DNA from 3 places in the Sphingobacterium sp. SYP-B4668 genome. Region 2 is predicted to be linked to each of the others. Evidence: riboswitches for the same ligand, from Rfam matches in the RefSeq annotation. Region 2 holds a riboswitch; each other region holds the start of a gene.
The links. A riboswitch is a leader RNA that binds a small molecule or an ion and turns the genes downstream of it on or off. The one in region 2 is predicted to bind S-adenosylmethionine.
Positions count from the first base shown of each region.

Region 1: linked by a shared signal. The riboswitch ahead of metE (5-methyltetrahydropteroyltriglutamate--homocysteine S-methyltransferase) and the one ahead of OQ289_RS20590 (methylenetetrahydrofolate reductase) in region 2 are both predicted to bind S-adenosylmethionine.
Region 3: linked by a shared signal. The riboswitch ahead of OQ289_RS06200 (O-acetylhomoserine aminocarboxypropyltransferase/cysteine synthase family protein) and the one ahead of OQ289_RS20590 (methylenetetrahydrofolate reductase) in region 2 are both predicted to bind S-adenosylmethionine.

Region 1 is NZ_CP115483.1:667,429-670,711, reverse strand. Features, by position in the region: gene OQ289_RS02825 (sensor histidine kinase) at 1-971, shown strand, start outside; gene OQ289_RS02820 (response regulator transcription factor) at 1,025-1,711, shown strand; SAM riboswitch class I at 1,852-1,959, shown strand; gene metE (5-methyltetrahydropteroyltriglutamate--homocysteine S-methyltransferase) at 2,031-3,283, shown strand, end outside.
Region 2 is NZ_CP115483.1:5,050,480-5,053,762, reverse strand. Features, by position in the region: gene rimM (ribosome maturation factor RimM) at 1-233, shown strand, start outside; gene OQ289_RS20595 (hypothetical protein) at 321-1,163, shown strand; SAM riboswitch class I at 1,230-1,334, shown strand; gene OQ289_RS20590 (methylenetetrahydrofolate reductase) at 1,812-2,768, shown strand; gene OQ289_RS20585 (glutamine--tRNA ligase/YqeY domain fusion protein) at 2,913-3,283, opposite strand, start outside.
Region 3 is NZ_CP115483.1:1,430,393-1,433,675, forward strand. Features, by position in the region: gene OQ289_RS06195 (homoserine O-acetyltransferase family protein) at 1-518, opposite strand, end outside; gene OQ289_RS06200 (O-acetylhomoserine aminocarboxypropyltransferase/cysteine synthase family protein) at 555-1,862, opposite strand; SAM riboswitch class I at 2,116-2,230, opposite strand; gene OQ289_RS06205 (chloride channel protein) at 2,440-3,283, opposite strand, start outside.

The DNA.
Region 1 (3,283 bases), 1.0 Mb from region 2:
ATATTGAAGTCAGGGAGAACAACAATCTCATATACAACATCAATACATTAGGGGAATTAGACAAACCCCAAAAACACAATAGCTATTCCACCTTATTATTTCAAGGAGATCTCGGAAATGCACCTGGAAAGCTGACTATTTCTTTTCCAAATAAAAAGAATATCATCATGGACAACATGGGCTATCTTTTCTTTCCAATGGGCGCATTATTAGTTCTTTTGATTGGTTGTTTTGCCTATACGCTGACCACTATTTATCGACAAAAGAAAATATCAGAGATGAAAACTGACTTCATCAACAACATGACGCACGAATTTAAGACGCCTGTTGCGACTATCATGATTGCGAGCGAATCGCTACGTGACCCCGAAATCATAACCGACCAAAAAAGGGTAAATAGACTTGCAAATATCATATATGACGAAAATATCAGATTAGGTGACCATATCGAACGAGTGCTCAACATCGCTAGATTAGAAAAAGAAAACCTTAAAATTGACCGCATCGACGTGCGTATAAATGAACTCACTAATGCTGTACTGGACAGTATGAATTTACAGCTTCAGAAATCAAAAGGTACGTTAGAAGTATATTTAGAAGCGAAGGAAGATACCGTCATTGGAGACGAACTCCACCTTTCCAACGTACTATTCAACTTGGTAGACAATGCCATCAAATACAGTCGCCATGCGCCACACATCGTAGTGAAAACTCATAACCACAAAAATACAATTGTCATCTCTGTTGCTGACAACGGTATTGGCATGACCCGAGAACAACAACAAAAGATATTTGACCAATTCTATCGCATTCCGACAGGCAACATTCACAATGTAAAGGGTTTTGGCCTAGGCTTGAGTTATGTAAATGACATAATCAAACGATTAGACGGACGTATACAGGTAAAAAGTGAGAAAGATAAAGGCACACATTTTGATGTAACATTGCCGCTAAAGGGTTACAAACTATAACTAACGCGGATGAATTTCCATCTGCAATTGTCCAATGAACAAATACGCGAATTATGCAAAAAATATTATTAGCGGAAGACGATCCAAACTTAGGGGAATTATTAAAGGACTATCTTGAATTAAAAAGCAAGTTTGATGTCACGCTATGCCAGGATGGAGAGGAAGCGCTCACCGCCTTTCATAAGGATGAATACGACCTCTGCATACTAGATGTGATGATGCCTAAAAAAGATGGGTTCACACTTGGTAAGGACATCCGTAAAACCAACACCACTGTCCCGATTATTTATGCTACCGCCAAAGGCATGATGGAGGATAAAACTCAAGCATTTGAACTTGGTGGGGACGATTATATCACCAAACCCTTTCGAGTAGAAGAACTCTTGTTACGCATACACGCTCTTTTAAAAAGAAGCTCCCGTGAAAAAGATGAGGAAGTCGCAGACAAGTTTGAAATTGGCGATTACTTCTTTGACTACACCAGTCAGCAAATTTCTTACAAAGGCCAACAGCAAAAACTCTCCACAAAAGAAGCTGAGCTGCTCCGACTCCTGTGCCTCAAAAAGAATGATGTCCTGACCCGGGAGGAGGCGTTACTAAAGATCTGGCATGACGACAACTATTTTACAGGTAGAAGTATGGACGTTTTCCTAAGCAAATTACGAAAATATCTCAAGCAAGATTCAAATGTAGAAATTGTTAATGTACACGGTAAAGGATACAAATTGCTCGTGAGCTAACGCATTAATATAGAATAGAAGGCATACCGAAAGGATTGAAAATGAGTTGGAACCTAGAAGTTCAACCATCAGTTTCAATCCTTTTTTTCTTTTTTATCTGTTCTTTTTTGTAATATCAATTCTTATTCCGATATTAGCGTCGCTTATAGAGAAAGGCCGAGGGAATAGACCCGAAGAAGCCTTAGCAACCTGTCACTTGACAAGGTGCTAAATTCTACCCCCCTTCATGGAAGAGGGAAAGATAAGCCGAAGTCACTACATCTGGTGTCCTTCCTCTTTAGCAATAAATAATTTAGATAACAATTAATAAGGAAATAGTATGTTAATTACAAACAACTTAGGTTACCCAAGAGTGGGACCTTTCCGCGAATTGAAGAAAGCTAACGAGGCATATTGGGCTAAGAAGATTTCTGCGGAAGAATTATTACAGGCAGCTAAAGAAATCCGTGAAGCAAATTGGAAAACTCAGAAAGATGCGGGCATCGATTTGATTCCTTCCAATGATTTTTCATTCTATGATCAAGTATTAGACCTTTCATTGACAGTTGGTGCTATTCCAGCTCGATACAATACCTTATTAAGCAAAGTAGACAACAACTATAGCTTAGATCTTTATTTTGCTATGGCGCGGGGTTTCCAACAAGATGGAATCGACGTCACAGCTTCTGAAATGACAAAATGGTTTGACACGAATTACCATTACATGGTTCCTGAATTCACTAAAGGTCAAACATTCAAGTTAACTTCTGAAAAGTTTCTAAACGAATACAACGAGGCTAAGACAGCTGGCATTGAAACAAAGCCGGTCATCATTGGTCCAATCACTTACCTTTTAATCGGTAAAGAAAAAGAAACAGGTTTTGACCGTATCGATCTAATCGAAAACTTATTACCCGTTTACGAGCAAATTCTTTCGAAATTAGCCGCAGCTGGTGCTAAATATATCCAGATAGATGAACCTTATTTGGCTTTAGACATAGATGCAAAAGTAAAAGCTTTATACACTTCAGTATTCGAAAGATTAAGTGCAGCAGCAGGTAATGCTAAACTCATCGCTACAACATATTTTGAAGCTTTAAAGGACAATGAAGATTTAGCGCTAGGGCTTCCAGTACACGCTTTACACCTAGATTTAGTTCGCGGGGAAAATCAACTCGACACTGTGCTACCAAAAGTACCGGCGTCATTGACTCTCTCCTTGGGCGTGGTGGAAGGTCGTAACATTTGGAAAAATGATTACGAAAAATCGTTAACAAAACTCCAACAAGCTATAGCTGCTTTAGGCGCAGACAGAGTATGGGTAGGTACGTCATCGTCATTACTGCACGTTCCATTTGACCTGGACAGCGAGAAAAACGAAGAAACACTTCCTGCTGAGGTTAAAAATTGGTTAGCATTTGCTAAGCAAAAATTAGCAGAAGTAAAAGACCTATCTATCTTGGCTGATGGCGAAGTAGATGCAAATACTGCAGAGCGCTTTGCGGCGAATAAAGCTGCTGCTGAAAGCCGTCGTACCTCTCCCCTTATCCACAAACCAGAAGTAAAAAATCGGGTAAGCAACATCACGGATGA
Region 2 (3,283 bases):
ATTTTCGGATGAAGGACCTTGTCGGTTTTTTGGTGGTAGATGAAAAGCATGGCGAGTTGGGCGAAATTACCGAAGTGCAGGATTTACCTCAGCAATTCGTTGCGACTGTCGATTATAATGGCAAAGAACTTATGTTTCCGTTGAATGACGATCTCATTCTTGGGATAGACCCCGAGGAGGAAATTATAGAAGTAGACCTCCCAGATGGATTGGTAGACCTCTATCAAGAATAATAGAAAAAAGCTGCTCTTGTAAAGGCAGCTTTTTCTATTTATATTACGACGAGTAAACGAAGTACGTTTTATTATCGGACCAATTGAATGAAATACCTATCAATCCTCTTATTGGCGTTGCTCCTGAGTTCATGTAATGAATCGGTAAGGCTACCTCCGGGCAATTATCAGATGACATGCGCTTATAAGGAAAATGAATATCTTAACGATAGTAAACATAATAAGGAGAGGGTAGGGTGTAATGTGGCATGTGACCATGAGATTTATCACCGATCTTTTCTATCGTTAAAAGACAATTATTCATTTGTTCTCGGATTGGATGATATTTTATTACATGGAAGCTATGAAATCGACGGTCGTAAGATTAGACTAAAAGATGAGAAGGGTGCCGAGCTCGTTTTGGAAACGAAGAAACAAGGGCAAGATTGTATCCAATTTTTTGCTGTCTTTGATGAGATTTACAGTCAAGTAGTACCCGCCAATGAGCGTCTGTATTTTAATTTTGTACGGGATGAAACTACACCAATTGAGAGCGAAAGTAAATTTTCCTATGCGCTTAATCAATGGAGGATAGCGCCTAGTGAGCAGGAGTCCAAAGCAGCCATCAAAGATCGGCTGTTGAACAACCTCGATTATGTATGTGCCTATGTACAACATGTACTTAATTCTGGTGTCTATCACGGATATAAGATGGATGGTATCCCAACACCACTTGTGTATCAGGAAAATGGAATAGTCCTTCGCGACTGGAAGGAGGTACCCGATACTTGGAAAGCTATCTTTTATGATGAAGGGGATGCCCATCAAGCGTATCAAATGATGTATGAGACCTTTAAGGGCACCTCTGTGAATCGATACAAAAAGTCTGGTCTTTTGGTGGTATTCTATTATCTAAAAGATCTTCGAAATGCAATTGAACAACAGGAGTGATGAAACATAATATCTTGTTTTGACGATTTAATTTTGAGTTGTCGCTTTGATTATCGATATTAGCTCCGCTTATGGAGAAAGGCAGAGGGAATAGACCCGATGAAGCCTTAGCAACCTGTCTGAAGACAAGGTGCTACATTCTACCCCGCCAATCAACGGGAAAGATAAGCCGAAAACACTGTTCCTTGGTGTCTTTCTCTCCGAGCTTTCATATGTTAATTTTTATTATTGTCATCACTATTTGTGGTGCATATAGCTGTTTTTCAGTCTGATAGGTCAATGAGGCAACTCGCTCTGCAGGAATGAGAATGCTGTCTCCATATGAAAAGATAAGTAGGGTAGACAATAATGTCTATAACTGCGTCACTGTTAAAGAAAAAATTATTAGATGAAACCGAGAGATAAATAATGTTGGTGAATAGGACATCATTATTTACTCGAGCTCTCATCAACAGATAAAGAAAAAATTATTAGATGAAACCGAGAGGTAAATAATGTTTGCGAATAGGACAATCATTATTTACTCGAGCTCTCATCAACAGATAAAGAAAAAATTATTAGATGAAACCGAGAGGTAAATAATGTTTGCGAATAGGACAATCATTATTTACTCGAGCTCTCATCAACAGATAAAGAAAAAATTATTAGATGAAAATCGTCGATCACATTAAAAACGCCAAAGGGAAAACGCTTTTTTCTTTCGAATTGTTGCCGCCAGCGAAGGGGCAGAGTATCCAGAGTATCTATAAGACAATGGACGAACTCATGGAATTCAAACCGCCTTTTATAGATGTGACCTACCATCGAGAAGATTACTTGTATAAAGAGCATGCAGGTGGACTTTTGGAACGGGTAGCTTATCGCAAACGACCAGGTACAGTCGCCATATGTGCAGCCATCATGAATAAGTATAAAGTGGATGCCGTGCCACACTTAATCTGCGGAGGTTTTACCAAAGAGGAGACTGAAAATGCATTGATAGATCTCAATTTCTTAGGTATCGACAACGTATTGGTTCTTCGTGGCGATGCTCGTAGAGGAGATGCTGATTTTATCCCGACAGATGGAGGACACACCTATGCCACAGACTTGCTCGAACAAGTCTTGGATATGAATACCGGTAAATATCTGCATGAGGATATTGTCAATTCAGAAAAAACTGACTTCTGTATAGGCGTGGCAGGTTATCCTGAAAAACATTTTGAAAGTCCTAATTTCAATACAGACTTCAAATTCTTGAAAAAGAAAGTGGAGATGGGAGCCGAGTTTATCGTGACCCAGATGTTTTTCAATGTAGAAAAATACAAAGAATTCGTGACGAAATGCCGGGAGCATGATATACATGTGCCCATTATCCCAGGACTGAAACCGATAACATCCAAAAAACAATTGGTAACATTACCTCGCGTTTTCCATTTGGATATTCCGGAAGAATTGAGCGATGCGATTGCTGACTGTCATACCAATGCTGATGTTCGTCAAGTTGGTCAGGAATGGCTTGTTCAACAATGTAAAGAGCTGATTGACTTTGGAGCACCAGTATTGCATTTTTATACCATGAGTAATCCTGGTCCCACCAAGAAGATTGTGGAACAGTTATTTTAAGGGAAAAGAGGCAGCTGCTTCATAAACCTACAAACGCTTCGCGCTGCTATCGCCTGGTCTGATCAGGGTTCTTCATTCAAGGGGAAAGTCATTAATAGAATAAAAGAAAAGCCTGTTGCAACAGGCTTTTCTTTTGACAAAATTTTATCCTTTTTTGACTTCCTTTGCCCAAGAGTCCTTGAGCGTCACGGTTCTATTAAAGACGAGATTTTCTGTAGTAGACTTGGTATCTAAGGTAAAGTATCCCAATCGTATAAATTGGTAACCCTTTCCTGCTTCAGCTGTTGCCAAGTCTGGTTCCAAATAAGCATTGGAAATGACTTTCAGACTATCGGGGTTGATGGTCGATTTGAAATCCTCTTCCGCAGCTGGATTTTCGACATTGAACAAGCGCTCGTACAAGCGGACTTCAGCTTTTTTAGCATGTGGTACGGATACCCAATGAATTGTTCCCTTAACCTTGAGTCCACTGGTATCCTCTCCAGATTTCGAATTAGGGATATAATTACAGTGGA
Region 3 (3,283 bases), 1.8 Mb from region 2:
TCGTTAAATGCGATACCCCAGGGGGAGTGTGCAGCATTGGTCGCGATGGCAATCAAGCGCTTTATACTCATTAAGCCTGAAACTGCCCATTCAAGCGCCTGCTGTCCTCCCAAGGACCCACCAATGAGCACGTCAATTTTTTTTATGCCTAGGTAGTTGGCTAATAGTTGGTTGCCTTTTATAATATCCCGTATAGTAAATTGAGGGAAAGCAAGATAATATGGGTGTCTCGTGGCTTCATTTATAGAAAGTGGATTGGTGGACCCATAATGAGAGCCAATGACATTGGCGCATATGATGAAGTGGTCTTTGGGGTTGAAAAAATCGTCTTCACCAAAAAGCCCACTCCACCAATCCAGTACATCCGAACTAGCGGTCAGTGCATGACATACCCACACTACATTGTCTTTTGTTTCATTCAGCTGTCCATAAGTATGATAGGCAATCTCCAAGCCAGTGACCTGTTTGCCATTTTCAAATACAAATGGTTCATTATGCTTATATGTCTTAATACTCATGGATGTAATGTTGTACTCGTCAGCACTGACTTTTGCTTATTTTATTTTTTCGAAAGCTTGTTGCAAATCAGCTTTGATGTCGTCAATATGTTCGATTCCTACAGCCAGTCTTAATGAGCCAGGGTAGACTCCTGCGGCGCGCTGTGCGTCTTCACTCAATTGTTGATGTGTTGTAGCAGATGGATGTATGATTAATGATTTGGTATCTCCAACATTGGCAAGATGGCTAATCAAGGACAAGCTGTCAATAAAGTCATTTGCTTTGTTGGGGTCTCCTTTAATAGTAAATGAAAGTACTGCTCCAAATCCGTTTCTCAGGTATTTTTGGGCATTTGTAAAATGTGGCGAGCTTTTCAGGCCTGGGTAGCTTACTTTTTCTACTTGTGGATGACCTTCCAACCATTGTGCAATCTCCAAGGCATTGTCAACATGGCGTTGTACTCTCAAAGACAAAGTTTCAAGGCCTTGTAGAAGGAGGAAAGAGTTGAATGGAGATAATGCTGGACCGAAGTCTCTAAGTCCTTCAACGCGGGCTCTGATGGCGAATTGAATGTTGCCAAAAGGGCCACCTTCGCCAAAGACATCGGCAAATACCAATCCATGGTAACCTTCTGATGGTTCAGTAAATTGTTTGAATTTTCCATTTCCCCAGTTGTAATTTCCACCATCTATTATGACTCCACCAATGCTTGTACCGTGACCACCGATCCATTTGGTGGCAGATTCTACAACTACGTGTGCACCATGTTCCAATGGCTTGAATAGATAGCCCCCAGCGCCGAAAGTGTTGTCCACGATAAGCGGAAGGTCATATTTATTTGCAATTGCAGCTATTTTTTCAAAATCTGGAATATTGTAACTTGGATTTCCGATTGTTTCAATATAGATGGCCTTGGTCTTGTCGTCAATTAATGCTTCTATGTTTTCCGGTTCGCCGTCTTTCGCAAATCTAGCTTCAATGCCTAACCTTTTAAATGAAACCTTGAACTGATTATATGTGCCTCCGTATAGATTCGAACCTGCAACGAAATTTTCGCCAGCATCTATGATATTGTTGAGCGCTATGAACTGGGCAGCTTGACCAGACGCCACTGCTACTGCAGCTACACCACCTTCCAATGCTGCGATTCGTTTTTCAAACACATCAGTGGTGGGATTCATGATTCGTGTGTAGATATTTCCAAACTGTTTAAGTGCGAATAGGTTAGCGCCGTGTTCTGCATTTTCAAATACATATGAAGTAGTTTGATAGATAGGCACCGCACGGGCTCCTGTAGTCGGATCTACGACTTGACCTGCATGTACTTGTAAGGTTTCGAATTTGAGGTTTGTATTTTCTGACATGTTCTCTAGCTTTAAGTTTTATTAATTTGTTGTTGATAAATGGATATGTTCGATACTCCTTCTTATAGGGAGCAAGGCATAGTACTATAATGGGGGTGATAAGGGTATTTCCTTAACAGCACATCATAGCAGACATTCGCATTCGGGTGTGGGGCTCCACGGAACGCAATGATGCATTTTTGGTATCCTGCTTAGCGGATATTCTTGTTGATGTGTACTTGTTAAATGTAATTGTAATGATCATAGCTTTTTTTATTTATATTCTCCAAAGCAACATCGCTTTGGACAGGATTTGGCACCTTTTCAAACTTTTTTTGAAGGTTGCCAGTGGGTCATTGAGCCAGTCTCTCGCCACTTCTTTATAAATCAAAACCCTACGATAAAGAGAGGTTGTGATTAGGTGTCTTTCTCGAAGACCTTACAAATATATCTTTTGATTTTTAGTTTCGCAAATAAATAAGGTAAAAAAATATCCCAAAAACCTATAACTAAGCTTTATATCAATCCTTAAAGTCGTATTAGAGCGGTCTGTTAGTCTTTGGAAAGGTGTGTAGTGCGGAAAAGTGTTTGCCGCAGCTTAGACCAATTTAGGTTCTTTATAGGTGTATACGTTATAAGGGTACATCCATTTGACCAAGTATTTAGCGATTATACTGACGATGGCCAATGGTATGAATAAGATATATCCTCCTGGCGCGATACTGCAGATGAGAAAAATTGATGTCAATGGCGCATGTATGGCTGCTGACAGTGTTGCTGCGGCTCCAAAGAGCGCAAAGTTGAGTACGATCAGCTCGGTGCCCAAATAAGCATTGCACACTAGTGCGAATAAAATGCCAAGAAAGGCTCCTGCGACTATACTAGGGGCGAATACACCTCCATCTCCTCCTGCGCCCAATGTAAGTGAGGCTGCCAAGGGTTTTAGAATGACCAATAATAAAAGTGTAATACCAAAAGGAATGGATAGGGTCTCTTTTAGCCCCTGTTCAATTACTTGTTGTAAGCCGTGATAGCTATCTCCATACAAATACGGAAAAGCAAAAATCATAAGGCCCAAAGATAAAGCTCCAAGATTTACCCGGATAAAATTGTTCTCGATACCATTAAATACTTTTTTGATATGGATAACAATTTTGGTGAAGTATAAAGCCAATATTGCGGCCAATAGACTGAGACCTATCACATAAGGTAAAGCAGTCCAATGCCAGGTTTGAACGGTGAAAGGTAATAGTTTTTGACCCGCTATAAAATATCCAAAAAGGGTGGCCATTAGTACCGAACTCGTGCAGCTGATTAATATAGGTCTGCTGACTCGGCGAGCAATCACCTCAATGGCAAACAACCAACCTGCAATAGGGCTGCCAAACAACGTGGCGACTCCAGCCGCCACACCTGCGCAAATTAGTTCATTTTTATAAGCA